4 regions of the Hydrogenophaga sp. OTU3427 genome follow, and region 4 is predicted to be linked to each of the others. Evidence: predicted binding sites of a transcription regulator. Region 4 holds the regulator's gene; each other region holds the start of a gene.
What was found. Region 4 encodes sigma-54, which starts transcription at its own class of promoters, with help from an activator protein. Its sites were predicted from a motif close to TGGCANGNAANCTGCTTT; they were not measured.

Region 1: nirB (nitrite reductase large subunit NirB) is a predicted target of sigma-54. The motif match lies at 1,158-1,175, and genes of this name have one in related genera.
Region 2: exaC (acetaldehyde dehydrogenase ExaC) is a predicted target of sigma-54. The motif match lies at 4,868-4,885, and genes of this name have one in related genera.
Region 3: AAHB17_RS10870 (transglutaminase family protein) is a predicted target of sigma-54. The motif match lies at 2,928-2,945, and genes of this name have one in related genera.

Annotation. Positions count from the first base shown of each region.
Region 1 is NZ_JASATI010000004.1:19,549-26,770, reverse strand. Features, by position in the region: gene AAHB17_RS03515 (type IV pili methyl-accepting chemotaxis transducer N-terminal domain-containing protein) at 1-1,055, opposite strand, end outside; gene nirB (nitrite reductase large subunit NirB) at 1,418-3,901, shown strand; gene nirD (nitrite reductase small subunit NirD) at 3,898-4,287, shown strand; gene AAHB17_RS03500 (nitrate reductase) at 4,293-7,076, shown strand; gene ybiB (DNA-binding protein YbiB) at 7,130-7,222, shown strand, end outside.
Region 2 is NZ_JASATI010000019.1:29,930-37,151, forward strand. Features, by position in the region: gene AAHB17_RS12745 (GNAT family N-acetyltransferase) at 1-367, shown strand, start outside; gene AAHB17_RS12750 (Lon protease family protein) at 452-2,860, opposite strand; gene AAHB17_RS12755 (DUF779 domain-containing protein) at 2,918-3,286, opposite strand; gene exaC (acetaldehyde dehydrogenase ExaC) at 3,294-4,814, opposite strand; gene AAHB17_RS12765 (DNA recombination protein RmuC) at 5,031-6,398, shown strand; gene AAHB17_RS12770 (MFS transporter) at 6,395-7,222, shown strand, end outside.
Region 3 is NZ_JASATI010000015.1:8,614-15,835, reverse strand. Features, by position in the region: gene AAHB17_RS10870 (transglutaminase family protein) at 1-2,866, opposite strand, end outside; gene AAHB17_RS10865 (DNA internalization-related competence protein ComEC/Rec2) at 3,024-5,480, shown strand; gene AAHB17_RS10860 (circularly permuted type 2 ATP-grasp protein) at 5,564-7,003, shown strand; gene AAHB17_RS10855 (alpha-E domain-containing protein) at 7,014-7,222, shown strand, end outside.
Region 4 is NZ_JASATI010000011.1:25,083-32,304, forward strand. Features, by position in the region: gene argS (arginine--tRNA ligase) at 1-1,561, shown strand, start outside; gene AAHB17_RS08845 (SPOR domain-containing protein) at 1,567-2,229, shown strand; gene AAHB17_RS08850 (thiol:disulfide interchange protein DsbA/DsbL) at 2,328-2,981, shown strand; gene lptA (lipopolysaccharide transport periplasmic protein LptA) at 3,090-3,740, shown strand; gene lptB (LPS export ABC transporter ATP-binding protein) at 3,737-4,528, shown strand; gene AAHB17_RS08865 (RNA polymerase factor sigma-54) at 4,534-6,072, shown strand; gene AAHB17_RS08870 (THUMP domain-containing class I SAM-dependent RNA methyltransferase) at 6,128-7,222, shown strand, end outside.

The DNA of each region.
Region 1 (7,222 bases), on a different contig from region 4:
GCGGCGGTGGTGGCGGCCTCGCGCGTGGCCTGTTCGTCGGCGCTGGCCCCGGTGTCGGTGTCCAGCAGGTCCATCAGCGCCAGCTTGGCGAAGCGTTGCGAGAGCATGCGCTGGCGACCGGCCATGTTGAGCACCTGCAGCGGCGCCACCGAGCCGGCGCTCTCCAGGCTGGCGGTCAGGCGCTCGGCATCCTGCAGCAGGCGTTCGGCCAGGCCATCGGCCTCGCGCACCTGGCCGGGCGCGGGCGCGGCCTGCAGCACGGCCTTCAGCTGTTTCCAGGTCGCGAGCACCTGGGCCAGCAGGTCTCCGAAGGTCGCGGCCGACAGGCCCTTGCCCAGCAGGGCAAGGTTGGCGTCGATGCGCTGGACCGAATCGTCGAAACGCTGGCTGGAGGGGCCGGGCAAGACGCCGGCGCAGCGCAACAGATGCAGCTTGAGCAGGCGCTGCGACAGCATGCGCAACTGCCCGGCCCGGTTGACCGAATCGGCGAAGTGCGCCGAATGGATGATGTGCTGCGAGACCTGGCTCAGGCGCTGGTTGGTGTGCATGGACGCGGTGCGCAGGATCTGGAAGGCCTCGTCGTCGCTGACCTGGCGCGCGCTCATGAGGATGCCCTTGGCCCGCTCGACCATCTTGCGCTCCTCCAGGCGTTGGGTGACGTCGTTGAGCTGCGCGCGCAGGGCCGATTCCTGCTCGAAGCGGGCCGTCGCCAGGTGCACCAGCGGGCGCAGGCGCTGCGCGCCGTAGCCGTGGACCACGTAGGCCTGTATGCCCGAGGCGGTGGCCTGCGCGATGCGCCCGGCGTCGGAGTCGGTGGTGAACACGATCACCGGCCGGGGCGCGGTGTCGGCCACGGCGCGGGTGGCGCTGAACAGGGCATCGCCCGGCAGGTTGGCCTCGCCCATCAACAGATCTGGTGCATGCCGCACAACGCCTTGCACCAGTTTGCTGCAATCGTCGACATGCCCGAGCACCTGAAAGCCTGCCGCCTCCAGATCGGCCACCAGCGGCAGGGTGGCGCGGGGACCATGGTGAAAAACCAGCACTGAGGTCATGGAAATCAAGGCTTTCAGAGTGAAAACGGTCCGCTGGGCGGACCGCCCGGCCGGCATCGGCGGGCCCGCCCGTCGGTCGGGGGCGGCAGGGGTCCGATGATATGGCACACCTCTTGCATAACCCAGACCAGACGTGACGAAGCGTCCCGCCCCGACCGCAGCGACGGGGTTTGTGTGCACAACGACGTGCGCAAGCGACGACCAGGGCAAGCCTTGCGGCGACCCCTACCCGGCCACTCGGCCGGGCTGCATACATACCCGACTTGTATCCCTGGTGACCAGGCCATGCGCCCCTGCACGGCCCGTTCCGCAACGCAACGTCTTTTCCCTATTCAAGCGAATCACTGACAGGAGTAGCCGCGATGAAGAAATCAAAACTGGTGATGGTGGGCAACGGCATGGCCGGTGTGCGCACGCTGGAGGAGCTGATCAAGATCGCTCCCGAGCTCTACGAGATCACGGTCTTCGGCGCCGAGCCCCACCCCAACTACAACCGCATCCTGCTGTCGCCGGTGCTGGCAGGCGAGCAGACGCTGGAGGAGATCGTCCTCAACGACTGGTCCTGGTACACCGACAACGGCGTCACCCTGCACGCCGGCTACAAGGTGACCGAGGTCGACCGCGTCAAGCGCGTGGTGCACGCGGTGAACGAGGCCGGCGAGAAGGTCTCGGCCGAGTACGACCGCCTCATCATGGCCACCGGTTCCAACCCCTTCATCCTGCCCATCCCCGGCAAGGACCTCAAGGGCGTGCTGGCCTACCGCGACATCGCCGACACCCAGGCCATGATCGACGCCGCTGCCACCTACAAGCATGCGGTCGTCATCGGCGGCGGGCTGCTGGGCCTGGAAGCGGCCAACGGCCTGATGAAACGCGGCATGAGCGTGAGCGTGGTGCACGTCGCGCCCTGGCTGATGGAGCGCCAGCTCGACGACGTGGCCGGCAAGCTGCTGCAGAAGTCGCTGGAAGAGCGCGGCATGAAGTTCCTGATCGGCGCGCAGACACAGGAACTGGTGGGCGGCGAGGATGGCCGCGTCAAGGCCATCCGCTTCAAGGACGGCAGCGAGGTGCCGGCCGACCTGCTGGTGATGGCCGTGGGCATACGCCCCAACACCGCGCTGGCCGAAAGCATGCGCCTGCATGTGAACAAGGGCATCGTGGTCAGCGACACCATGCAGACCGTGACCGATCCGCGCATCTATGCGGTGGGCGAGTGCGCGGCGCACCGCGGCATCGCCTACGGCCTGGTGGCCCCGCTGTTCGAGCAGGGCAAGGTGCTGGCCACGCACCTGGCGGAGTTCGGCATCGGCCGCTACACCGGCTCGCTCACATCCACCAAGCTCAAGGTCACCGGCATCGACCTGTTCTCGGCCGGCAACTTCATGGGCAGCCCCGACTCCGAAGAGATCGTGATGAGCGATCCCTCGGGCGGCGTCTACAAGAAGCTGGTGATCCAGGGCGACAAGCTGATCGGCGCCTGTCTGTACGGCGACACGGTGGACGGCAGCTGGTACTTCAAGCTGCTGCGCGAAGGCCGCAGCGTGGCCGACATCCGCGACAAGCTGATGTTCGGCGAGTCCAACATCGGCGATGTCGGCCACGAAGGCCACAACAAGGCCGCCACCATGCCCGACGAGGCCGAGGTCTGCGGCTGCAACGGCGTCAAGAAGGGCGCGATCTGCAAGGCCATCAAGGACAAGGGCCTCTTCACGCTGGAAGAGGTGCGCAAGCACACCAAGGCCAGCGCCTCCTGTGGTTCGTGCACCGGCCTGGTCGAGCAGATCCTGATGTTCACCGCTGGCGGCGACTACTCCGCCACGCCCAAGCTCAAGGCCATGTGCAGCTGCACCGACCACGGCCACGCGGCGGTGCGCGAGGCCATCGCCAAGCCCCTGCCCGACGGCAGCAAGCTGCTGACCTCGGCACAGGTCTTCGCCCACCTCGGCTGGAAGACGCCCAACGGCTGCTCCAGCTGCCGCCCGGCCGTCAACTACTACCTGATCAGCACCTGGCCCAAGGAGGCCAAGGACGATCCGCAGAGCCGCTTCATCAACGAACGCGCCCACGCCAACATCCAGAAGGACGGCACCTACAGCGTGATCCCGCGCATGTGGGGCGGCGAGACCACAGCGGACGAGCTGCGCCGCATCGCCGACGCGGTGGACAAGTACAAGATTCCCACCGTCAAGGTCACCGGCGGCCAGCGCATCGACCTGCTGGGCGTGAAGAAGGAAGACCTGGTCAATGTCTGGAAGGACATCGGCATGCCCAGCGGCCACGCCTACGCCAAGGCGCTGCGCACGGTCAAGACCTGCGTGGGCTCCGAATGGTGCCGCATGGGCACCCAGGACAGCACCCAGATGGGCAAGGACCTGGAAAAGGCCATGTGGCGCATGTACGCGCCGCACAAGGTGAAGTTCGCCGTCTCGGGCTGCCCGCGCAACTGCGCCGAGGCCGGCATCAAGGACGTGGGCATCATCGGCGTCGACTCGGGCTGGGAAATGTACGTGGGCGGCAACGGCGGCATCAAGACCGAGGTCGCGCACTTCTTCGCCAAGCTCAAGACCGCCGAGGAGGTGATGGAGTACACCGGCGCCTTCATGCAGCTCTACCGACTGGAAGGCTGGTACCTGGAACGGACCGTGCATTACATCAACCGCGTGGGCCTGGACTACGTCAAGAAGAAGATCCTGGACGACGCCGAAGGCCGCAAGGCGCTGTGGGAACAGCTGCAGTTCGCGCTCGACGGCGAACCCGACCCCTGGTTCGACTTCAAGGAAGCCGCCGTCGACACCCGCCAATTCATTCCGATCAAACCCGTGCTGACCGAAGGGAGCGCCGCATGAGCCAAACGAACTGGACCCCCATCTGCCGCGTCGAGGACATCCCGGTGCTGGGCTCGCGCCGCGTGGCGCGCGCCCAGGGCCTGGACGTGGCCATCTTCCGCAACGACAAGGACGAGGTCTTCGCCCTGCTGGACCGCTGCCCGCACAAGGGCGGCCCGCTGAGCCAGGGCATCGTCTTCGGCACCAGCGTGGCCTGCCCGCTGCACAACTGGACCATTGGCCTGTGCACCGGCCAGGCGGCCGCGCCCGACGAAGGCTGCACGCCCAAATTCAGCCTCAAGGTGGAAGATGGCCAGGTGTTCCTGGACGCGAACGAACTCGCGACACAAGCCACCGATCTCGCCCGTCCCATCGCCGGCCCTGCACGCAGGTCCATCCCGGCCTGAGCACCATGACCGAAACGCGCTCCACCTGTCCTTACTGCGGCGTTGGCTGTGGTGTGATCATCGAGTCCGATGGCGCGCAGATCACCGGTGTGCGCGGCGACCCGGACCACCCGGCCAACTTCGGCAAGCTCTGCACCAAGGGCAGCACGCTGCACCTGACGGCCACGCCCCAGGTGACGCGCCAGACCCGCCTGCTGCAGCCGCTGCGCCGGCTCGAACGCGGCGGCGCCACCACCCCCCTCAGCTGGGACGCGGCCCTGGACCTGGCCAGCGAGCGCATCGGCGGCGTCGTGCAAGCCCACGGCCCCGACGCCGTGGGCCTGTACCTCAGCGGCCAGCTGCTGACCGAGGACTACTACGTCTTCAACAAGCTGGCCAAGGGCCTGCTGGGCACCAACAACGTCGACACCAACTCCCGCCTGTGCATGAGCAGCGCCGTGGCCGGCTACAAGCTCACGCTGGGTGCGGATGCGCCCCCGGCCTGCTACGACGACGTCAACCACGCCCAGTGCCTGTTCATCGTCGGCAGCAACGCGGCCTACGCCCACCCCATCCTGTTCCGCCGCATCGAGGAAGCCAAACGCGCCAACCCGGCCATGAAGGTGATCGTGGCTGATCCGCGCCGCACCGACACGGCCGAGCTCGCCGACCTTTTCCTGCCCCTGCTGCCCGGCAGCGACGTGATGCTGTTCCACGGCCTGCTGCACATCATGCTGTGGGAAGGCTGGATCGATGCCAGCTACATCGCCGCGCACACCAGCGGTTTCGACGAGCTCAAGGCCCTGGTGCGCGAGCACACGCCCGAATCGGTGGCCGAGGCCTGCGGGCTCAGGAAGGAAGACCTGTTCACCGCCGCCAGGTGGTTCGCGACCTCGACCGCCACGCTCAGCCTTTACTGCCAGGGCCTGAACCAGAGCAGCAGCGGCACGGCCAAGAACGCGACCCTGATCAACCTGCACCTGGCCACCGGCCAGATCGGCAAGCCCGGCGCCGGCCCCTTCAGCCTGACCGGCCAGCCCAACGCCATGGGCGGACGCGAGGTGGGCGGCCTGGCCAACCTGCTGAGCGCGCACCGCGACCTCGCCAACCCCGCGCACCGCGCCGAGGTGGAAGCACTGTGGGGCCTGGATCGTATGGGCATCAACGTGCCCGACAAACCGGGCAAGACGGCGGTGGAGATGTTCCAGGCCGCGGCCGATGGCGAGATCAAGGCGCTGTGGATCGCCTGCACCAACCCGGCGCAATCGATGCCCGACCAGGCCACCGTGCGGCGCGCGCTGCAGCGCGCCGAATTCGTGATCGTGCAGGAAGCCTTTGCCAGCGCGAGCACCTGCGACTTCGCCGACCTGCTGCTGCCCGCCACCACCTGGGGCGAGAAGGAAGGCACGGTCACCAACAGCGAGCGCCGCATCAGCCGCGTGCGCGCCGCCGTGCCCGCTGCGGGCGTGGCGCGGCACGACTGGCTTATCGCCGTGGACGTGGCGCAACGGCTGGAAGCGCGCCTGCGCCCGGGCCAGCCCAGCCTGTTCAACTACCCCACGCCCGAAAGCATCTGGCTGGAACACCGCGAAAGCACGCGCGGGCGCGACCTCGACATCACCGGCCTGAGCTACGCCACCCTCGAACAGCGCGGCCCGCAACAGTGGCCCCTGCCCGAGGGCAGCGCCCACGGCCGCGTGCGTCTGTATGAGAACGGCATCTTTCCCACCGCCGATGGCCGGGCCCGCTTCGCCGCCCTGCCCTGGCGCGCGCTGGCCGAGCCGCGCGAATCGCGTTTCCCCTTCTCGCTGACCACCGGCCGACTGCGCGACCAGTGGCACGGCATGACGCGCACCGGGACGCTGGGCCGGCTGTTCGGCCACGTGGCCGAACCGTCGGTGCAGCTCAACCCGCAGGACATGGAGCGCCGCGGCCTGAAAGACGGCGACCTGGTCCACGTCACCAGCAAACGCGGCTCCATCGTGCTGCCCGCCCAGGGCGACGCCGGCACCGGCCTGTCGCAGGCCTTCATCGCCATGCACTGGGGACCCGAGTACCTGAGTGGGCGCAGCAGCATCGGCGAGCCGCTGGCCGGCGTCAACGCCATCACCACCTCGGCCTATTGCCCCAGCTCCAAGCAGCCCGAGCTCAAGCACGCGGCGGTCAAGGTGCTCAAGGCCGAACTGCCCTGGACCCTGCTGGCCGTGGCCTGGCTGCCCGACGACCAGGCCTTGGCCACGCTGGCCGCGCTGCGCCGGCTCATGCCGGCCTTCGAGTTCGCGTCCTGCGTGCCCTTCGGGCGCGAGCGCACCGGCGTGCTGCTGCGAGCCGCCGCGCACGACGCACCCGACACCGCGCTGATCGACCAGATCGAACAGCTGCTGGGCCTGGCCACGCCCGATGCCCTGCGCTACAACGACCGCCGCCTGGGCCAGCGCCGCACCGCCCGCCTGGTGCGCCAGGGCGAGGCCACCACGCTGGAAGCTTTCGTGCTGGCGGGCGACAGCCGCGCGGAGGCCTGGATCCTGCCGTTGCTGCAGGACCAGCTGCCCGCCGGCGGCTATGGCCGCCTGCTGCTGATGCCCGGCGCCAAGGCCCCCGTGGCCGTGGTGGCCAAGGGCCGCCAGGTCTGCACCTGCTTCAACGTCACCGAGCCCGCGATCACCGAACGCCTGTCGGCGTGCGAAGGCAGCGAGGACGAGCGCCTGGCCGCGCTGCAGGGCAGCCTGAAATGTGGCACCAACTGCGGCTCCTGCGTGCCCGAACTGCGCCGCCTTGTGCGCGCCACGCCCCAGCTGCAAGCCCACTGATTTCGCACGGCATATAACCCGAAGTCATCAAGCTTGCCGGACAATCGCAAACCATGGGGATCAGCCAATACATCAAGGAAATCGGGCGTGGCAAGGACGGCGCCCGGGCGCTGTCGCGTGAGCAGGCGACCGACCTGTTCGGGCAG
Region 2 (7,222 bases), on a different contig from region 4:
GCACGCGCCCACCCACCAGGACATCGAGCGCCTGTGCAACTTCAGCAACGAGAACGAGGTCGGTTTCGTGGCCGTGACCGGTCCGCGCGAGCAGGAGGTCATCGTCGGCCAGGCCTGCTACTTCAACAATGTGCGCACCAACCTCGCCGACACCGCCTTCATGGTCGATCCGCGCTGGCAGGGCTCGGGCCTGGGCAGCGCCATGCAGCAGCGACTGATGGAGCATGCTCAGGCGCGTGGCGTGCAGGGCTTCGTGGCCGACATCCTGCCCCAGAACGCCAAGATGATCGCGCTGGCGCGCCGGGGCTCGGACAAGGTCACCGTCGAGCGCGACGAGGACTCGGTGCACGTGACCGTGCTGTTCTGACCGCGAGGCCGCGCCCACGATCTGCAAGGCGGGCACGCCCACACGCAAGGCGGGCTGCGGCTTGGCGATGGACGCCAGCCGCGGTCAGCCGGCCGCGCCGTGCCCGGCCGCGCCCAGCGCCTGGCACTGGCGCCGGTACGCCTGCAGGGTGGCCTGGGCCCGCCCGAGGACCGTGTCGGCCGGGTAGCCGCCCTCGGCCAGGCTGCCGTAGCCTTGCCCGCACAGCAGCTCCATGCCCTCGCTGGCCCGTTCGGCCGTGTGGATATGGAAGACACCGCGCGCCACCGCGTCCACCACCTGCGGATCGAGCATGAGGTGGCGGCGGTTGCGGTGCGGGATCAGCACGCCTTGCTGGCCGGTGAGTCCCAGGCGGGCGCAGAGGCGGAAATGGCCCTCGATCTTTTCGTTGACGCCGCCCACCGGCAACATCTCACCGTGCTGGTTGATGGCGCCAGTGACCGCGATGCCCTGGGCCAGCGGCAGCCCCGACAGGCTGGACAGCAGCGCATAGAACTCGGCACACGAGGCCGAGTCGCCCTCGACGCCGTTGTACTCTTGCTCGAACACGACGGTGGCGTTGAGCGCCAGCGGCGCGATGTGGGCGAACAGCGAGGCCAGATGCCCGTGCAGGATCAGCACGCCCTTGTCGTGGATGGGTCCGGAGAGCTTGACCTCGCGCTCGATGTTGACCAGGCCCTTGTCGCCCGCGTGCGTGCGCGCCGTCACCCGCACCGGGAAGCCGAAGCTGTGGTCGCCGGTGTCGACCACGGTCAGGCCGTTGACCTGGCCCACCCGCTCGCCCTGCAGATCGATCAAGCGTTCGCCGTCGACGATGGTGTCCTGCAGCCGCTCCTCCATCGCGTTGTGGCGGTGGTGCCGGGCCTGGCGCGCCGCCGCCACATCGGCGGCATCCACCAGGGGCGCGCCACGCTGGCGCGCCAGCGTCGCGCTTTCCATCAGCAGCGCCTCGGTGTGGGCGAAGATGGCGCTCTGGCGCACCTGGTCCTCGGCCTCGCGGTGGGTTTCCTCGAGCAGCGCGGCCACGCCGGCGGCGGTGAAATGGGGCAGTCCCAGCCGCCGGCAGGTGTGGGCGACGAAGGTGGCGGTGGCCAGGCGGGTGTCGGCCTGGGCCCGGAAGCTGTCGGCGAAATCGACCTTGCAACGGAAACGGCGGGCGAACTCGGGGTCGCCCTCCTGCACCGCGTAGTAGTCCTCGACCGAGGCGATCAGCACCAGCTTGACCTCGGCGTCCACCGCCTCGGGCTCCAGCGACAGGGTGGCCATGGGCGCGAACATCGTGGCAGGCTCCTCGATCTGGACCCGTCCGCTGCGCAGGAAGCGGCGCAGCTTTTCCCACACCGGCTCGTCGCTCAGCAGGTCGCGCAGGTGCAGCATCAGGAAGCCGCCGTGGGCCTTGAGCAGGCTGCCGGCACGTATCCGCGAGAAGTCGGTGACCAGCACGTCGGCGTCGGCCTGGTAGTCGATGCTGCCGAACAGCTGCCGGTAGACCGGGTTGTCCTCGACGATCACGGGCGCGCCTTCAAGACCGTGGTTGTCGACCACCGTGTTCACGCGCAGGCGGGCCAGCACCTCGTTGAGCGCCTCCGCGCGCAGGCCGTCCTCGTCCTCGCCGGGCTGGAACAGCTCCAGGTGCTCCAGCACCTCGTGCTGCACCTGGTCGAGGTAGTTGCCGAGCTTGACGCTGTCCTTGATCTGCTTGCGCAGCCCGCTGCGCATCTCCTGCAGCTCGTGTTCCAGCAGCGGCTTGATGGTCTGGCGGCGCAAGGCAGCCAGTCCTTCGTTCATCACACGCTCCATGGACCGCGAGGCATCGAGGAAGCGGGCGATCTCGGCGCGCAGTTCGTCTTCGGCATGGGCGAACTCGGCGCGCCTGTCCTTGGGCAGGGCCAGCGCCTGGCCTTCGGTCATGACCTCGCCCTGGTCGTTGCGCAACGAGAACACCATGTGCCCTTGCTCGCGCATGAGGCCGAAGTGGCGCGCCTCGGCGAAGGCGCTGAGTTCTTCGTAGGCGTGGTCCTCCTCGGCCTTGTAGCGGTGGGTGATGCGTTCCTGCTCGGCCTTGAAGTCGGGCGCCGAGAGGCGCTTGGGGATCTCGGCCTGCAACGTGCGGACGAACTGCGCCATCAGCTGGCGCAGCTGCCGGCCCTGGCCGGCCGGCATGCGCAGCGCGCGCGGGTGTTCGGGGGCGTCGAAGTTGTGCAGGTAGCACAGGTCGGGCGGCACCGGCCGGGTGGCGGCGACGGCACGCATCATCTGGCACATCAGGGTGCTGCGGCCGCTGCCCACCTCGCCCAGCACGAACAGGTGGTAGTCGGGCAGGTCCATCTGAAGGCCGAAGCGGGCCGCCTGTTCGGCGCGCTCCTGGCCGATCCAGGGCAGGGCCTGCTGATCGAGTTCGGACGTGTCCTGGAATCCCAGCGCGGCGGCATCGATGATCCGGCGCAGGTCGATGGGCGACAGTGTGGCGAGCATGGCCACCATTGTGCGCAGACAAGGCATGAAATGCACGCCCCGTCCGCGTCCTTCGCCTCAGCCCGGCTCGCGATCCAGCTCGGCCAGCTCGTTCGCGCTGAACACGCGCGAGCGCGTGTGGAAGGCCCGGCCGGTCGGGCCTTCCAGCGAGAAGGTGCCGCCGTGGCCCTCGATGACGTCGATGATGAGCTGGGTGTGGCGCCAGTAGGCGTACTGGCTCTTGCTGATGTAGAACGGGCAGCCGCCGATGTCTCCGAGGTGGACATCGCCCGCGCCCGTGGTCAGCTCGCCCAGCAGGTAGCAGTTGGCGGCGCTGTTGTCGCAGCAGCCGCCTGACTGGTGGAACATCAGGCCCGGGCCGTGCTGGTGCTTGAGCTGTTCGATCAGCGCCAGCGCGGCGGGGGTGGCGATCACCTTGTCGACCATGGGGTGGTCAGAAAAAGCCGAGTTTGCTTTCGCTGTAGCTCACCAGCAGGTTCTTGGTCTGCTGGTAGTGGTCCAGCATCATCTTGTGGGTCTCGCGGCCGATGCCGGACTCCTTGTAGCCGCCGAAGGCGGCGTGGGCCGGATAGGCGTGGTAGCAGTTGGTCCACACGCGGCCGGCCTTGATGGCGCGGCCCATGCGGTAGGCCACGTTGCCGTTGCGGCTCCAGACACCGGCGCCCAGGCCATACAGCGTGTCGTTGGCGATGGCCAGGGCCTCGGCTTCGTCCTTGAAGGTGGTCACGGCCAGCACCGGGCCGAAGATCTCTTCCTGAAAGATGCGCATCTTGTTGTGGCCCTTGAACAGGGTCGGCTGCACGTAGTAGCCGCCGTCGAGTTCGTTGCCGAAGTAGGCTTGTTCGCCACCGGCCAGCACCTGCGCGCCCTCCTCGCGGCCGAGCGACAGGTAGGACAGGATCTTGGTCAGCTGTTCCTTGGACGCCTGGGCGCCCATCATGGTGCCGGTGTCCAGCGGGTTGCCGTGCTGGATGGCCTTCACGCGCTGGAGCACGCGCTCCATGAAGGGTTCGTAGATGCTTTCCTGGATCAGCGCGCGCGACGGGCAGGTGCAGACCTCGCCCTGGTTGAAGGCGAACAGCACCAGGCCTTCGATGGCCTTGTCGAGGAAGCTGTCGTCCTTGTCCATCACGTCGGCGAAGAAGACGTTGGGCGACTTGCCGCCCAGCTCCAGCGTGGCCGGGATCAGGTTGTTGGCCGCCGCCTGCGCGATCACGCGGCCGGTGCTGGTGGAGCCGGTGAAGGCGATCTTGGCGATGCGCTTGGAGGTGGCCAGCGGCATGCCGGCTTCGCGGCCAAAACCGTTGACGATGTTGAGCACGCCGGGCGGCAGCAGGTCGGCGATCAGCTCGACCAGGACCAGCAGGCTGATGGGCGTGGATTCGGCTGGCTTGAGCACCACGCAGTTGCCCGCGCCCAGGGCCGGCGCCAATTTCCAGGCCGCCATCAGGATGGGGAAGTTCCAGGGAATGATCTGGCCGACCACGCCCAGCGGCTCGTGGATGTGGTAGGCCATGGTGTCGCTGTCGATCTCGCTGATGCCGCCTTCCTGCGCCCTCACGCAGCCGGCGAAATAGCGGAAGTGGTCCACCGCCAGCGGGATGTCGGCGTTGAGGGTTTCGCGGATCGGCTTGCCGTTGTCCACGGTCTCGGCGTAGGCCAGCCGCTCGAGGTTGGCTTCCAGGCGGTCGGCGATCTTGAGCAGCAGGCTGGCGCGCTCGCCGGCCGAGGTCTTGCCCCAGCGGTCGGCGGCGGCGTGGGCCGCGTCCAGCGCCAGGTCGATGTCGTCGGCGGTGGAGCGGGCCGCGCGGGTGTAGACCCGGCCGTTGATGGGCGTGATCACGTCGAAATACTGGCCGCCCACCGGTGGCACCCATTGGCCGCCGATGAAGTTGTCGTATTGGGCTTTGTAGTCGATCTTGGCACCGTCGGTGCCGGGGGCTGCGTAAATCATGCTGTCTCTCTCGTGGTGGTGGGGTGAACACAATGCCGTGTGGCCCACACCTCAACTCAACTTCCGTGCCATGCCCGCCACGCCCCGCCAGACCGCATGTTGGCTGCGAAAACGGGCCAATCTGTCACAGCCGCCAGGGCACGGAGCGTGCCATTGCGGAACAGCTGTGCGAATGCGTGACAGCGGGGCCATGCGCCCGCACCGGATAATGGCCCCATGTCATTGACCATCGAATCGGGCCTGCTGCTGGCGCTGGCCTTCATCAACGTGTTGCTCGTGCTGGCGCTGTGGTGGCGCAAACCCCCGGTCGCCGAGGACAGCCCCGAACAGGCCCTGCGCCGCCAGCAGTTGCTGGAGGCGGTGACATCGGGCAACGAACGCCTGGAGCGCGAGCTGCGCCGCGAGGTGACCGATTCCGCCCGCGCCGGCCGCCAGGAACTGCTGCAGACCCTGAGCGCCTTCCAGGGCAGCCTGTCGCAGCAGGGCGCCGAGGCCACGCGCACCCAGAACGCCCAGATCGACGCCTTCGCCCAGCAGCTGCTGCAGCTGCGGGGCACGCTCAGCGACACGCTCACCCGGCAGTTGCAGGACCTCAGTGAAAGCAATGCGCGCCGCCTGGCCGAGGTGCGCGCCACGCTGGAGCAGCAGCTCGCGCAGCTGCAGCAGAACAACGCCGCCAAGCTCGACGAGATGCGCGCCACGGTGGACGAAAAGCTGCACGCCACGCTGGAGGCCCGCCTGGGCGAAAGTTTCAAGCAGGTGGCCGAGCGGCTGGAGCAGGTGCACAAGGGCCTGGGCGAGATGCAGACCCTGGCCCAGGGCGTGGGCGACCTCAAGCACCTGCTGAGCAACGTCAAGACCCGGGGCATGTTTGGCGAGGCCCAGCTGGCCGCGCTGCTGGAGCAGGTGTTCGCGCCCGACCAGTACGCCACCCAGGTGGCCACGCGACCCGGCAGCAAGAACGTGGTCGACTTCGCCATCCGCCTGCCGGGCCGGGGCGACGACGGCGCGCCCTGCTGGCTGCCCATCGACGCCAAGTTCCCCAACGAAGACTACGAGCGCCTGCTCGACGCCCAGCAACGCGCTGACGTGGTGGCCGCCGAGGCCGCGGGCAAGGCGCTGGAGGCACGCATCCGGCTGGAGGCCAGGTCCATGGCCGAGAAATACGTGGAGCCGCCCCACACCACCGATTTCGCGCTGCTGTTCCTGCCCACCGAAGGCTTGTACGCCGAGGTGCTGCGCCGCCCCGGCCTGATGGAGTCGCTGCAGCGCGACCACCGGGTCACGCTGGCCGGCCCCACCACCTTGCTGGCCATGCTCAATTCGCTGCAGATGGGTTTTCGCACCCTGGCGCTGGAGAAGCGCAGCAGCGAGGTCTGGCAGGTGCTGGGCGCGGTCAAGACCGAGTTCGGCAAGTTCGGCGACGTGCTGGCCAAGGTCAAGGCCCAGACCCAGACCGTGCTCAACACCCTGGACAGCGCCGAGGTGCGCAGCCGCGCCATGGGCCGCGCGCTCAAGCAGGTGGAGGCCCTGCCGGCCGAACAGGCCGCCACGTTGCTGCCGCTGCCCGACGCCGACGAATGAAACGCGAGCTGACGCGCCTGATCGCCGCCCAGGTCTGCCTGCACATGTGCATGGCCGGCACCCGCATGGCGGCGCCGCTGCTGGCCCTGCGCGAGGGCCACAGCCCGGCCTCGGTGGGCGTGCTGCTGGCGCTGTTCGCGCTGTCGCAGGTGTTCCTCTCGCTGCCGGCGGGCCGCTTCGCGGACCGGCACGGCCTGCGCCGGCCGGTGGCGTTCGCGGTGCTGGCGGCCTTGATCGGCGCCGGCTCGGCCGCCCTCTGGCCCACCTTCGGGGTGCTGTGTTTCGCGGCCCTGCTCACCGGCGGCGCCACCGGTTCGGCCACCATCGCCGTGCAGCGGCAGGCCGGTTTCCTGGCCGGTAACCCGACCGAGCTCAAGCAGGTGTTTGGCTGGCTGGCGATCGGGCCGGCGCTGTCCAACTTCGCGGGGCCCTTCGCGGCCGGCCTGTTGATCGACCACGCCGGTTTCCGCACCGCCTTCGCCTTCCTGGCCCTGGTGCCGCTGGCCAGCTGGTGGGGCGTGCACGCCATGGCCGTGCGCAAGGCGCCCGAGGCGCCCGTGCAGGACGGCCGCCGCTCCTCCTCGTGGGACCTGCTGCGCGAGCCGCCGTTTCGCCGCCTGATGGTGGTCAACTGGCTGTTGTCGTCGTGCTGGGACGTGCATACCTTCCTGGTGCCGGTGCTGGGCCATGAGCGTGGCCTGAGCGCCTCGGCCATCGGCACGGTGCTGGGCGCCTTCGCGCTGGCGGCCACCGGCGTGCGTGTCCTGCTGCCGCTGGTGGCCGAACACGTGCGCGAGGCCGTGGTGGTGACCGCTGCCATGGTG
Region 3 (7,222 bases), on a different contig from region 4:
GGTCGTGCAGCTCGGTGCCCCAGCGGGTGAGGCGGCCGGTCCAGGGTTGTTTCCAGAAGCGGGCCACCAGCGCGCGCAGCAGCAGCTGCTGGGCCACGCTCATGCGGGCGTGGGGTGGCATCTCGAAGGCGCGCAGCTCCAGCAGGCCCAGGCGGCCGGTGCTGCTGTCCGGCGAGTAGAGCTTGTCGATGCAGAACTCGCTGCGGTGGGTGTTGCCGGTGACGTCCACCAGGATGTTGCGCAGCGTGCGGTCGACCAGCCAGGGCGGCATGTCCTGGCCATGCAGGCCGCGGTTCTTCTCGATCTGATTGAGGGCGATCTCCAGTTCGTAGAGCTGGTCGTTGCGCGCCTCGTCCACCCGCGGTGCCTGGCTGGTGGGGCCGATGAACAGGCCGCTGAACAGATAGCTCAGGGAGGGGTGGTTGTGCCAGTAGGCGACCAGGCTGCCCAGCAGTTCGGGTTTGCGCAGGAAGGGCGAATCGGCTGGCGTGGCGCCGCCCATCACGAAGTGGTTGCCGCCGCCGGTGCCGGTGTGGCGACCGTCGGTCATGAACTTCTCGGCGCACATGTGGGTCTGGTGCGCGGCGTCGTACAGAAACTCGGTGTGTTCGACCAGTTCGCCCCAGTTGTGCGCCGGGTGGATGTTGACCTCGACCACGCCGGGGTCGGGCGTGACCTGCAGCATCTTCAGGCGCGGGTCGCGCGGCGGCGGGTAGCCTTCAAGCACCACCCGCACGCCGAGCTTGTCGGCCGTGGCCTCGATGGCGGCCAGCAGGTCCAGGTAGTCCTCCAGGCGCGCCAGCGGCGGCATGAAGATGTAGAGGTGGCAGCTTTTGCCACCGGCTTCGGCCTCGGCCTTGGGGCCGTTGGCGCGCTGCGGGTCACGGGCCTCCACGCACAGGGCGGTGCGGGTCAGCCAGGCGGCCGACTCGCCACGGGCGGGATAGCGCCCGCTCATGGGCTGTGCCGGCGCGGCGCCGGGCACGCCCTGGCCGCTGGGGTCGCCCTGCCAGGCCGGGGTGCCGTCGTCGGGCTGGCCAAAGGCCGCGTTCTGCAGCGATACCACGCCGCCTTCGGCGAAGCCACCGCCGATCTGGTGGGGGGCGTACTGGCGCTTGAAAGCGCTGCCCTCGGGCAGGGCATCGCGCTGGCCCAGCGGGTCCTGCTCGATCAGGTAGGGGTAGTCGGCCTTGCTGACCCAGGGCAGCGAATCGAGCGGCAGGCGGTAGCCCATGGGCGAATCGCCGGGCATGAGGTACATGCGTTCGTCGCGGAAGAACCAGGGGCCGGTGGTCCAGCGGGTGCCGGAGAAGCGGGGCAGGGTGCGCGCGCCCTTGGCGGCGTCGTGGCCCGGCACCGAATGCGCCTGCAGTGGCAGCACGTAGCCGACCACGGTGTCCAGGCCCTGGCCGAAGACGCGGCGCAGGCGCTGGCGTTCCATCTCGTCGTCGAGCTTGGCGTCGAAGGGGTCGACGTTGACCGGCAGGCGGCGCTCGCGCCAGAGGTAGTAGAAGGTGTCCTCGTAGCCGGGCGTGATGTGCTGGGTGGAGAGGCCCAGCTTGCGCGCCAGCGCCTGCGTGAAGCGGCGGGCGTCCTCGGCGCTGTAGCTGGCGGGCTCGCGTTCGTCGGCGAACAGGGCCGGGTTGTGCCAGGTGGGTTCGCCGTCGGCGCGCCAGAACAGCGAGAGCGCCCAGCGCGGCAACTGCTCGCCCGGGTACCACTTGCCCTGGCCCAGGTGCAGGAAGCCGCCGTCGCCGTACTGCAGGCGCAGGCGGTGCAGCAGCTCGGTGGCGTAGTTGCGCTTGGTCGGGCCCAGGGCGTCGGTGTTCCATTCGGCGGCGTCGCGGTCCCGGGTGGCCACGAAGGTGGGCTCGCCGCCCATGGTCAGGCGCACGTCGCCGGCCACCAGTTCCTTGTCCACCTGGTGGCCCAGGGCGTCGATGGCGGCCCACTGGTCCTCGGTGTAGGGCTTGGTCACGCGGGGCGATTCGTAGACCCGCGTCACACCCATGTGGTGGCTGAACGTGACCTCGCACTCGTCGAGCGCGCCTTCGATGGGCGCGGCGCTGGACGGCTGCGGCGTGCAGGCCAGTGGCACGTGGCCTTCGCCGGCCAGCAGGCCCGAGGTCGGGTCCAGGCCGATCCAGCCGGCGCCGGGCAGGAAGACCTCGCACCAGGCGTGCAGGTCGGTGAAGTCGGCCTCGGGGCCGCTGGGGCCGTCGACCGCCTTCACGTCCGAGGTCAGCTGGATCAGGTAGCCCGACACAAAGCGGGCGGCCAGCCCCATGTGGCGCAGCAGCTGCACCAGCAGCCAGCCCGAGTCGCGGCAGGAGCCGCTGGCGTTGGTCAGGGTCTCCTCAGGCGTCTGCACGCCGGGCTCCATGCGGATCAGGTAGCCGATGTCGCCTTGCAGCTTCTGGTTGATGCCCACCAGGAAGTCGATGGTGCGCTGCGGCTTGCGGTCGACCTGGTCGAGGTAGGCCTTGAAGCGCGGCGTGAGCTCGCCCTTGGCCAGGTAGGGCTGCAGCTCCTTGAGCTGGTCGGCCGAGTAGGCGAAGGGGAATGTCTCGGCGTGGGGTTCGAGGAAAAAATCGAAGGGGTTGTAGACCGCCATCTCGACCACGAGGTCGATGGTGACCTTGAATTCGCGCATGGGCTCCGGAAACACCAGCCGCGCCTGGTAGTTGGCGAACGGGTCCTGCTGCCAGTTGATGAAGTGCTGCGCCGGCTCGACCCGCTGCGAGTAGGACAGGACCTTGGTGCGGCTGTGGGGTGCCGGACGCAGGCGCACGACCTGCGGGCCCAGCTTGATGGGGCGGTCGTAGGTGTAGTGGGTGACGTGGTTCAGGGCAACGTGGATGGCCATGCGATAAGCTTTCGTCAGGGAGATCAGCAGCATGCAAAAAACACAATGCCGCGAAAACATCGTAGCAAGTAACGCGCCACCACCGTGTGACAAACGCGGCCTTCGGTGCAAATCGCCCCGGGCCAGGGCGCGCTGCTTCACCCACTGATCGGCCCGCGTGCTGGGCTGGCTGGCCCCCTGGGTGGCCGGAATCCTTCTCCAACTCCAGCAGGCCTTGCTGTGGCCGGGCGCGGTCTACCTGGGCCTGTGCGTGGCCGCCCTGGCGCTGGTGGGGGCCTGGGTGCTTGGCGGCCGGCACCCGGACCGGGGCTGGCGGCTGTGTGGCCTGCTGTCCGTCGCCGTGCTGGGCTTCGCGAGCACCGGCCTGCGGGCGGTCTGGATGCAGGGCGACCGGCTGGCGCCGGCGCTGGAAGAGCAGGCGCTGCTGATCGAGGGCACGGTGGCCGACTTGCCCCAGCCCGCGGTGGATGGGGCCATCGTGGTGGTGGCCATCGAGCAGGGTCGCCGGCTCGACGCCACGGCGTCGGAGGCCACGGCGGACGGGCTGACGCTGCCCCGGCGGGTTCGCCTGTTCTGGCCCCAGGCGCCGGCCGACGTGGCGGCCGGGCAGCAGTGGCGGTGGCAGGTGCGCCTGCGTGCGCCCCACGGCCTGGCCAATCCCCAGGGTTTCGACCGCGAACTCTGGCTGTGGGAACAAGGCATAGGCGCCACCGGCACGGTGCGGGTGGGCCGCCGCGACCGCCCTCCCGAGCGGCTGGGCCAGGGCTGGCGCCACCCCGTGGACCGCTGGCGTGGTGCCTTGACCCAGGCCGTGCGCGAGCGGGTGGCGGACACCCGCGCCGCCGGTGTGCTGGCCGCGCTGCTGGTGGGCGACCAGGCGGCCATCGCGCGCGACGACTGGAAGGTGTTCCGCGACACCGGCGTGGCCCACCTGATGAGCATCTCCGGTCTGCACATCACCTTGTTCGCCTGGCTGGCCAAGGCCCTGGTGGCCCTGGCCTGGCGGGCCGCCACGCCTGCTTGGCCGGGCTTGCCGCTGCGCTGGCCCACGCCACATGTGGCCGCCTGGGGCGGGCTGGTGCTGGCGGTGGCTTATGCCTTGCTGGCCGGCTGGGGCGTGCCGGCCCAGCGCACCGTGTTCATGTTGGCGGGGGTGGTGCTGATGCGCTGGCGCGGTTTGGACTGGCCCTGGCCGGTGGTGTGGCTGTCGGTGCTGGCGCTGGTGCTTGCCATGGACCCCTGGGCCGCGCTGCAGGCGGGGTTCTGGCTCAGTTTTGTGGCCGTGATGCTGCTGTTCGCGTCCGATCCCGCTCGGGTGGCCGAGTTGCCGGCAGGCGCGCCCTGGCCCGCACGGTCGGCGCGAGCGCTGCGTGGCCTGTTGCGCGAGCAGGGCGTCATGACGCTGGCCCTGGCGCCGCTCACCCTGCTGCTGTTCGGCCAAGTGTCGCTGGTGGGGTTGGCCGCGAACCTGCTCGCCATCCCGTGGGTGACCCTGGTGGTCACGCCCCTGGTGCTCATCGGCGTGGTGGTCCGGCCGCTGTGGGAATTGGCCGCGCTGGCCGTGCAGGGACTGGTGGCCGGGCTACTGCCGCTGGCGGCCTGGCCCTGGGCGGTGTGGCACGGCGCCGCCGCGCCGCCGGTGCTGGCCGTGGCGGCCGTGCTGGGTGGGGGGCTGGTGGTGCTGCCGCTGCCAGGGGCCTGGCGGTTGATGGGCCTGGCCCTGGCCTGGCCGGCCCTGGCTTTTGTGCCTGCCCGCCCGGCCGAGGGCCAGTTCGAACTGCTGGCCCCCGACGTCGGGCAGGGCAGCGCCTTGCTGGTGCGCACCGCGCGCCACAGCCTGCTGTTCGATGCCGGCCCGCGCTACCGCGGTGGAGGCGACGCGGGCGAGTCGGTGCTGGTCCCCTGGCTGCGGCGGCTGGGCGAGCGGCCCGATGGGGTGGTGGTGAGCCACCGCGACGGCGACCACGCGGGGGGCGCCGAATCGGTGCTGGCGGCCTTTCCGTTGGCGCGCTATGCGTCGTCGTACGCCCCCGGCCCCCAGGATCTGGCCGCCCGCCGCCCTGGACTGGTGGCCGGGCTGGCCGGCTGCGACGCCGGCCAGCGTTGGGCATGGGACGGCGTGGCCTTCGAATTCCTGCACCCGGCGCCGGCCGACCACCGGCCCGGTGCCAGCCCCAACACCTTGTCCTGCGTGCTGCTGGTGGGCAACGGCCCGCAGCGCGTGCTGCTTACCGGGGACATCGGCATCGACCAGGAGGTGGCGCTGGCCGCGCGCCACCCCGGTCTCAGCGTCGACGTGCTGGTGGCGCCGCACCACGGCAGCCGTTCCTCGTCCAGCCCGGTGTGGCTCAACCAGCTGCGGCCGCGCTGGGTGCTCGTGCAGGCTGGGCACCACAACCGTTTTGGCCACCCCGCGCCCGAGGTGACGGCCCGCTACGAGGCGCGTGGCGCGCGCTGGGTCGCCTCGCCCGACTGTGGCCTGGCGTGGTGGCGCAGCGGCGCACCCGACGCCGTCGAATGCTGGCGTGAGACCCACCGCCGTTATTGGCACGCCACACCGGGCCAGGCCGGCCCGCCCAGCGCTTACGATGGTGTTCGGGACAGCAGCGAATGAGTCCGGTCAACGACACCCCCGCCACCGGTGCACCAAGCTGGCGCGGTACTTGCTATCCTCAGTTCTGACAGGAGAGAGATGACATGACAAGACCCCAATTCGACGAGATGTACGCGGCCCAGGACAAGGAGCGGGCGCACTACGAGGCCTACGCACGCTGGCTGCTGGAGCAGCCAGCCGAGGTGATGGCGGCGCGGCGCGAGGAGGCCGAGCTGATATTTCGGCGGGTGGGCATCACGTTCGCGGTCTACGGTGCCAAGGACGAGGACGGTGCCGGCACAGAGCGCCTGATCCCCTTCGATCTCATTCCCCGCATCATTCCCGCCCACGAGTGGGCCCAGATGGAGCGTGGCCTGGTGCAGCGGGTCGATGCCCTGAACCGCTTCATCCACGACGTCTACCACGGCCAGGAGATCATCAAGGCCGGGGTCATCCCGGCCGAGCAGATCACGCGCAACGCCCAGTTCCGCCCCGAGATGGTGGGCGTGGACGTGCCCAACCAGATCTACTCGCACATCGCCGGTATCGACATCGTGCGCGCGCCCAACGCGGCCGGCGAGGGCGAGTACTACGTGCTGGAGGACAACCTGCGTGTGCCCAGCGGCGTGAGCTACATGCTCGAAGACCGCAAGATGATGATGCGGCTGTTTCCCGAGCTGTTCAGCCAGAACCGCGTGGCCCCGGTGGCCCATTACCCCGACCTGCTGCTGGAGACCCTGCGCGCCTCCAGCCCGGGCCACACCGCCGAGCCGACCGTGGTGGTGCTCACGCCCGGCATGTACAACAGCGCCTATTTCGAGCACGCCTTCCTGGCGCAGCAGATGGGCGTGGAACTGGTCGAGGGACAGGACCTGTTTGTCAAGGACAACTTCGTCTACATGCGCACCACCCGTGGCCCCAAGCGGGTGGACGTGATCTACCGCCGGGTGGACGACGACTTCCTCGATCCGCTGGTCTTCCGCCCCACCAGCACGCTGGGCTGTGCAGGCCTGCTGGACGCCTACCGCAAGGGCAACGTGGCCATCTGCAACGCCGTCGGCACCGGTGTGGCCGACGACAAGTCGATCTACCCCTACGTGCCGCAGATGATCGATTTCTACCTCGGTGAGAAGCCCATCCTGAGCAACGTCCCCACCTTCATGGGCCGCAAGCCGGACGACCTCAAGTACATGCTGGCCAACATGAAGGACCTGGTGGTCAAGGAGGTGCACGGCGCGGGCGGCTACGGCATGCTGGTCGGCCCCGCCTCCACCCAGGCGGAGATCGAGGAATTCCGCCAGGCCGTGCTGGCCAAGCCCGACGGCTACATCGCCCAGCCGACGCTGAGCCTGTCGACCTGCCCCACCTACGTGCAGAGCGGCATCGCGCCGCGCCACATCGACCTGCGGCCCTTTGTGCTCAGTGGCAAGACGGTGCAGATGGTGCCCGGCGGCCTGACCCGCGTGGCCCTCAAGGAGGGCTCGCTGGTCGTGAATTCGTCACAGGGTGGCGGTACAAAAGACACCTGGATTCTGGAAGATTGAGGAGGCAAGAATGCTGTCAAGAACCGCCGACCACCTGTTCTGGATGTCGCGCTACACCGAGCGCGCCGAGAACACCGCCCGCATGCTCGACGTCAACTACCAGACCTCGCTGCTGCCCCAGTCCGCCGCCGTGGCGCAGGTGGGTTGGGAAGGCCTGCTGACCATCAGCGAGCTGATGCCCACCTACCGCGGCCGTTACGGCGAGGGCGAGGTCAAGCC
Region 4 (7,222 bases):
TGATTTCGCCTGCACGGCCGCCATGCAGCTGGCCAAGCCACTCAAACTCAACCCACGCCAGCTGGGCGAACAGCTGCGCGACGCGCTGCTGGCCACGCCGGCCTTTGGGCAGTGGGTGGAGGCGATCGACATCGCCGGCCCCGGCTTCATCAACATCCGCCTCAAAGCCGCCGCCAAGCAGCAGGTGGTGCGCGAGGTGCTGGGCGCGGGCGCAAGCTTTGGCCAGCAGCCGGCGCGCGGCGAACGTGTGCTGGTGGAGTTCGTCTCGGCCAACCCGACCGGTCCGCTGCACGTGGGCCACGGCCGCCAGGCCGCCCTGGGCGACGCGATCTGCAACCTGTTCGAGACCCAGGGCTGGGACGTGCACCGCGAGTTCTATTACAACGACGCCGGTGTGCAGATCAACACCCTGGCCACGTCCACCCAGCTGCGCGCCAAGGGCTTCAAGCCGGGCGACGCCGAATGGCCCGAGGTGGCCTACAACGGCGACTACATCGGTGATATCGCGGCCGACTACCTTGCCAAAAAGACCGTGCATTCGGACGACCGCGCCTTCACCGCCAGCGGCGACGTGGACGCGCTGGACGACATCCGCCTGTTCGCCGTGGCCTACCTGCGCCACGAGCAAGACCTGGACCTGCAGGCCTTCTCGGTCAAGTTTGACCAGTACTACCTGGAATCCAGCCTCTACACCAGCGGCAAGGTGGACGCCACCGTGCAGAAGCTGCGCGAGGCCGGCAAGACCTACGAGTTGGACGGCGCGTTGTGGCTGAAGTCAACCGACTACGGCGACGACAAGGACCGCGTCATGCGCAAGGGCGACGGCTCCTACACCTACTTCGTGCCCGACGTGGCCTACCACATCGCCAAATGGGAACGTGGCTTCACCAAGGTCATCAACATCCAGGGCACGGACCACCACGGCACCATCGCCCGCGTGCGCGCCGGCCTGCAGGCCGCGGGCGTGGGCATCCCCCAAGGCTACCCCGACTACGTGCTGCACACCATGGTGCGCGTGATGCGCGGCGGCGAGGAGGTCAAGATCTCCAAGCGCGCCGGCAGCTACGTGACGCTGCGCGACCTGATCGAGTGGACCTCCAAGGACGCGGTGCGCTTCTTCCTGCTCAGCCGCAAGCCCGACACCGAATACACCTTCGACGTCGACCTGGCGGTCCAGAAGAACAACGACAACCCGGTGTACTACGTGCAGTACGCGCATGCGCGCATCTGCTCGGTGCTGGCGTCGTGGGGCGGTGATGTGGCCACGCTGCGGGACACCGACCTCTCGGCCCTCACCGGCCCGCAAGCCCAGGCCCTGCTGCTGCAACTGGCCAAGTACCCCGAGATGCTGAGCGCCGCCGCCACCGACTTCGCGCCCCACGACGTGACCTTCTACCTGCGCGAGCTGGCGGCCAGCTACCACAGCTACTACGACGCCGAGCGCATCCTGGTGGTGGAGGAGGCCGTCAAACGCGCGCGCCTGGCGCTGGTCGCGGCCACCGCGCAGGTGCTGCACAATGGCTTGGCCGTGCTCGGCGTGAGCGCGCCGCAAAAGATGTGACAAGCATGAACAAGCAACTGGGTGGAACACTGATCGGCTTTGTGGTCGGCCTGCTGGTGGGTCTGGGCCTGGCCCTGGCCGTGGCGGTCTACGTGACCAAGGTGCCGGTGCCTTTTGTCGACCGCGGCGTGTCGCGCAAGCCCACGCAGGACGCCATCGAGGCCGAGAAAAACCGCAATTGGAACCCCAACGCCGGCCTGGCGGGCAGCAAGCCCGCCGCCGCGCCCAAGCCAGAGGCCGAGCCGACCGAGGGCGCGGTGAAGTCCGAAGGCAAACCCGCCCCCGTGGCGCCCACACCGGCCGTCAAGCCGGAAGCGGTCAAACAGCCTGCCGCCTCGGCCGATCCGCTGGGCGATCTGGCGCGCAGCCGCACCCAGACAGCGGCGGCCCCGGCGACGGCCGCGCCGGCCACCGCCGGGACCGAAGCCGATCCGTTTGTCTACTTCGTACAGGCCGGGGCCTTCCGCACCGCGGCCGACGCCGAGGCCCAGCGCGCCAAACTGGCCATGCTGGGTTTCGATGCCAAGATCAGCGAACGCGAACAGGCCGGCCAGACCGTCTACCGGGTGCGCACCGGCCCCCACCGCGCCAAGGCCGACGCCGATGCGACCCAGGCCAAGCTGGCCGGCAACAACATCGACGCGGCCCTGGTGCGTGTGCAGCGCTGAAGCGCCGACCCGCCGCCGTTCACGCTTTTTTGAACTTTTGCTGCGGTGCGGCGCTCCATGGGAGGCAACCGCCGTTATGGCAAGGAGATTGTTGAAAAATGCAACGTCGTGATTTCACCCAAGCTGTGCTGATGGCCGGCACCGCCACCACGGGCCTGCTGGGCACCGCCCAGACCCAGGCACAGACCGCCTTCAAGGAAGGCACCGACTACCTCAAGCTCAGCCGCCCGGCCCCGGTCGACGCCCCGGCCGACAAGGTCGAGGTGATCGAGTTCTTCTGGTACAGCTGCCCCCACTGCAACGCCTTCGAGCCCACGTTTGACGCCTGGGCCAAGAAGCAGCCGGCCCACGTGGTGGTCAAGCGCGCGCCGGTGGCCTTCCGCGACGACTTCGTGCCCCAGCAGCGCCTGTACTACGCGCTGGAAGCCCTGGGCAAGGTCGAGGAACTGCACCGCAAGGTGTTCCACGCCATCCACACCGAAAAGCAGCGCCTGACGACCCAGGAGCAGATCGCCGACTGGATCGCCAAGCAGGGCGTGGACCGGGCCAAGTTCCTGGAGGTCTACAACGCCTTCGGCGTCGCGGGCAAGGCCCGCCGCGCCAGCCAGCTGCAGGACGCCTACCAGGTGGACGGCGTGCCCTCGCTGGGCATCGCCGGCAAATACTTCACCTCGGGTTCGCTGGCGCAGAACATGCCGCGCACGCTGCAAGTGGCCGAGCACCTGATTGCCCAGTCGCGAAGCGCGAAATAAGCGCCCTTGGCGCCGTCCCCCAAAGCCCGCTGCGATCCAGCGGGCTTTTTTGTGCCCGGCCCGGAGCGCACACGGCAAAGTGCACGCTTACAATGCCATGCAATTTCCATGCCCTACACGCCGATGACCCGCACCACGTTTACCCGCACCTGCCAGGCCGGCCTGCTGGCCATGGGCTTGCTGTCCGGTGCCGCGGCCCTGGCCGCCAAGGCAGACCGCAACCAGCCCATGAATGTGGAGGCCGACAGCCTGCGCCATGAGGATGGCCGCCAGACCAGCGTCTTCACCGGCAACGTGGTGGTCAACAAGGGCAGCATCGTGATCCGTGGCCAGCAGATCGAGGTGCGCCAGGGACCGCAGGGCCAGCAGTTCGGCACCGTGCTGGGCAACACCAGCACCCAGGCCTTCTTCCGGCAGAAGCGCGACGTGGTGGACGAATACATCGAAGGCGTGGCCGACCGCATCGAATACGACAGCCAGGCCGACACGGTGCGCTTCATCGGCCGCGCCGTGCTGCGCCGCTACCGGGGCGCGAGCCTCAACGACGAGACCGCGGGCAACACCATCGTGTACGACAACAACGCCGACGTGTTCACGGTCGACGGCGGCGCGGCCGCGCGCACCCCCGCCAACCCGAGCGGGCGCGTGCGCGCCATGCTCACCCCCGTGCCCAAGGGCGACACCAGCGGCCCGGCCCCGGTGACCGCGCCCGCCCCCGACCTCAAAGCCACACCGGCCCTGGGCGAGGGCAAGCGGTGAGCGCCGCCGTCCCGCTCGCCACCCACCCCGCCACGCCGGCCATCAAACGCCGGCTGGAAGCGCGTGGCCTGCAAAAAGCCTATGGCAGCCGCAAGGTGGTCAAGGACGTGTCGCTGGCGGTGGACGAAGGCGAGGTGGTGGGCCTGCTGGGGCCCAACGGCGCCGGCAAGACCACCTCCTTCTACATGATCGTGGGCCTGGTGCGGGCCGACGCCGGGCAGATTTCCCTCGACGGCCAGGCCGTGGAGCGCCTGCCCATCCATCGCCGCGCGCGCCTGGGCCTGGGCTACCTGCCGCAGGAAGCGTCCATCTTCCGCAAGCTCAGCGTGGAAGACAACGTGCGTGCCGTGCTGGAGCTGCAGACCGACCCGGCCACGGGCAAGCCCTACACCCACGCGGCGCTGGAGCAGCGCCTCACGGAACTGCTCGAGGACCTGCACGTCTCGCACCTGCGCTCCTCGCCGGCACCGGCCCTGTCGGGCGGTGAACGCCGCCGGGTGGAGATCGCCCGAGCCCTGGCCAGCAACCCGCGTTTCATCCTGCTGGACGAGCCTTTCGCCGGCATCGACCCGATCGCCGTGATCGAGATCCAGCGCATCATCGGCTTCCTCAAATCGCGTGGCATCGGCGTGCTGATCACCGACCACAACGTGCGCGAAACCCTGGGCATCTGCGACCACGCCTACATCATCAACGAGGGCCGCGTGCTGGCCCGGGGCACGCCGGGGGAAATTGTCGAGAATGCCGACGTCAGAAGGGTTTACCTCGGCGAACACTTCCGAATGTGAGCGGCATGAAACAAAGCCTCTCGCTTCGTGTCTCCCAACACCTGTCGCTGACCCCGCAGCTGCAGCAGTCCATCCGGCTGCTGCAGCTCTCCACGCTGGAGATGGCGCAGGAGGTCGAGCAGATGCTCGACGAGAACCCCTTTCTGGAACGCAGCGAGGAAGTGGCCGAGCGCGAGGCCTTTGGCGTCGACGCGGTGGACGCGCCGGTGAGCACCGGCGATCTGGTCAGCGAATGGAGCGCGGACAACGCCAGCAGCAGCAACAGTTCCAGCAGCGAAGGCGATGACTTCAGCGAAGAAGTCGGCGGCAGCGAACCCGACTGGGAAGGCGACGGCACCGTCTCCTTCACGCCCGACGACGGCGAGTGGGGCGGCGAGGCCGCGCCCCGCAACCGCAACGACCCGCACGACGAGGAAACCGCCAGCGCCGCCGAGCTCGCCAGCGAACACATCAGCCTTCAGGCCCACCTGCACCAGCAGGCGCTGGGCCTGCGGCTCAACGAGGAAGAGCGCGCGGCGCTGTACTTCCTGATCGAGTCGCTCAACGACGACGGCTACCTGGACGAGCCCATCGCCGACCTGGCCGCCGCGCTGGCCGGCGACGACCTGGAGGCCCGCGAAGCCACCGAACAGGCGCTCAACCTGGCGCTGCACTGGCTGCAGCACATGGACCCGGCCGGCGTGGGCGCGCGCGATCTGGCCGAATGCCTGCGCCTGCAGATCGAGGAGCTGCGCAACAGCCCGGCCGCCCAGGCCGCGCTGGCCATGTGCGCCCAGCCGCTGGACCTGCTGGCCCGCCGCGACACCAAACGCCTGGCCGCCGCCTGCCGGCTCGACGAGGCCGTGGTGCGCGAGGGCCTGGCACTGATCGGCCACCTGGAGCCCAAGCCGGGCCGGCGTTTCGTCAACGTGGAGCGCAACGCCATCTTGCCCGACGTCATCGTCACCAAGGCCGGGCGCGGCTTCAAGGTCCAGCTCAACCCCGACGTGATGCCGCGCCTGCGGGTGCACGACATCTACGCCAACGCCCTGCGCCAGGGCCGCGGCGAAAAAGGCGAAGGCGCGGCCGGCATGCAGCAGCGGCTGCAGGAGGCGCGCTGGTTCATCAAGAACATCCAGCAGCGCTTCGACACCATCCTGCGCGTGTCCAGCGCCATCGTCGAGCGCCAGCGCAACTTCTTCATGCACGGCGAACTCGCCATGCGCCCGCTGGTGCTGCGCGAGATCGCCGACGAGCTGGGCCTGCACGAGTCCACCATCAGCCGCGTGACCACCGCCAAGTACATGGCCACGCCCTTCGGCACCTACGAGCTCAAGTACTTCTTCGGCTCCAGCCTGGGCACCGAGACCGGCGGCAACGCCTCCAGCACCGCCGTGCGCGCGCTGATCAAGCAGTTCGTGGCCTCGGAAGACCTGGCCAAGCCGCTGTCGGACAACCAGCTGTCCGAGATGCTCAAGGAGCAAGGCATCGAATGCGCCCGCCGCACGGTGGCCAAATACCGCGAGGCGCTGCGCATTGCGCCGGCCAATCTGAGAAAACGATGACCCCCGGGGGCCCGATCCGCCCAGAGGCGGTCCGGCGGCGGATCGAAAGGTACACATGAACCAACTGACGCTTTTTCTGCCCTGCGCCGCCGGCGTGGAGGACTTCCTCGCCGCCGAGGTGAAACGCATCGTCGGTGTGGCAGATGCCGACATGTCGCGCTCGCGCGGCGGCGTGTTGATCAAGGCCAGCTGGCGCGACGCCATGCTGCTCAACCTGCACAGCCGCCTGGCCCAGCGGGTGCTGGTGGAACTGGCCTACCAGCCCTACCGCAGCGAAGACGACATCTACGCCACCGCCTGCGACGTGGCCTGGGAAATCTGGATGACGCCGCGGCACACGCTCAAGGTCGAGATCACGGCCCAGCACAGCCCGCTCAAGAGCCTGAACTTCGCCGCCCTGCGGGTGAAGGACGCCGTCTGCGACCGCCTGCGCCACAAGACCGGCGAGCGCCCCAACATCGACACCACCTGGCCCGACGTGCGGGTCTTCGCCCACCTGACCGAGAGCCACTGCTCGATCTACATCGACACCTCGGGCGAGCCGCTGTTCAAGCGCGGCTGGCGCGAGGACAAGGGCGACGCGCCCTTGAAGGAAACCCTGGCCGCGGCCATGATCGCCGCCACCGGCTGGGACGGCAGCCAGGGCGCGGCCCAACCGCTGTACGACCCCTGCTGCGGCAGTGGCACGGTGCTGATCGAGGCGGCGCAAATGGCGCTGAACATCGCGCCCGGCAGCACGCGCCGGTTTGCCTTCGAGAAGCTGCTGCCCTTCCAGTCGCACGTGTGGCAGGGCATCAAGGCCCAGGCCCAGGCGGCGCAAAAGCCCTGGCCGCAGGGGCAGAAACCCTTCATCTTCGGCAGCGACGTGGCCTTTCGCATGGTCGACTTCGCGCAGCGCAACGCCCAGCGTGCCGGCGTGGCCCAGGCCATCGAGCTGCGCGGCGGTGACGCCCTGCAACGCATGCCGCCCACCGACACCCCCGGCGTGATGCTGCTCAACCCGCCGTATGGCGAGCGCATCGCCGCGGCTGGTGTGGCCGGCACCCGCGCGGCCGACCGCGCGCAAGGGCGTGAGCAGCGCCGCGACGGCGGTCACACCGGCGGACGCGAAAGCGCCCAGCTGGCCGATGGCGGCGAGTCGGGCGACTTC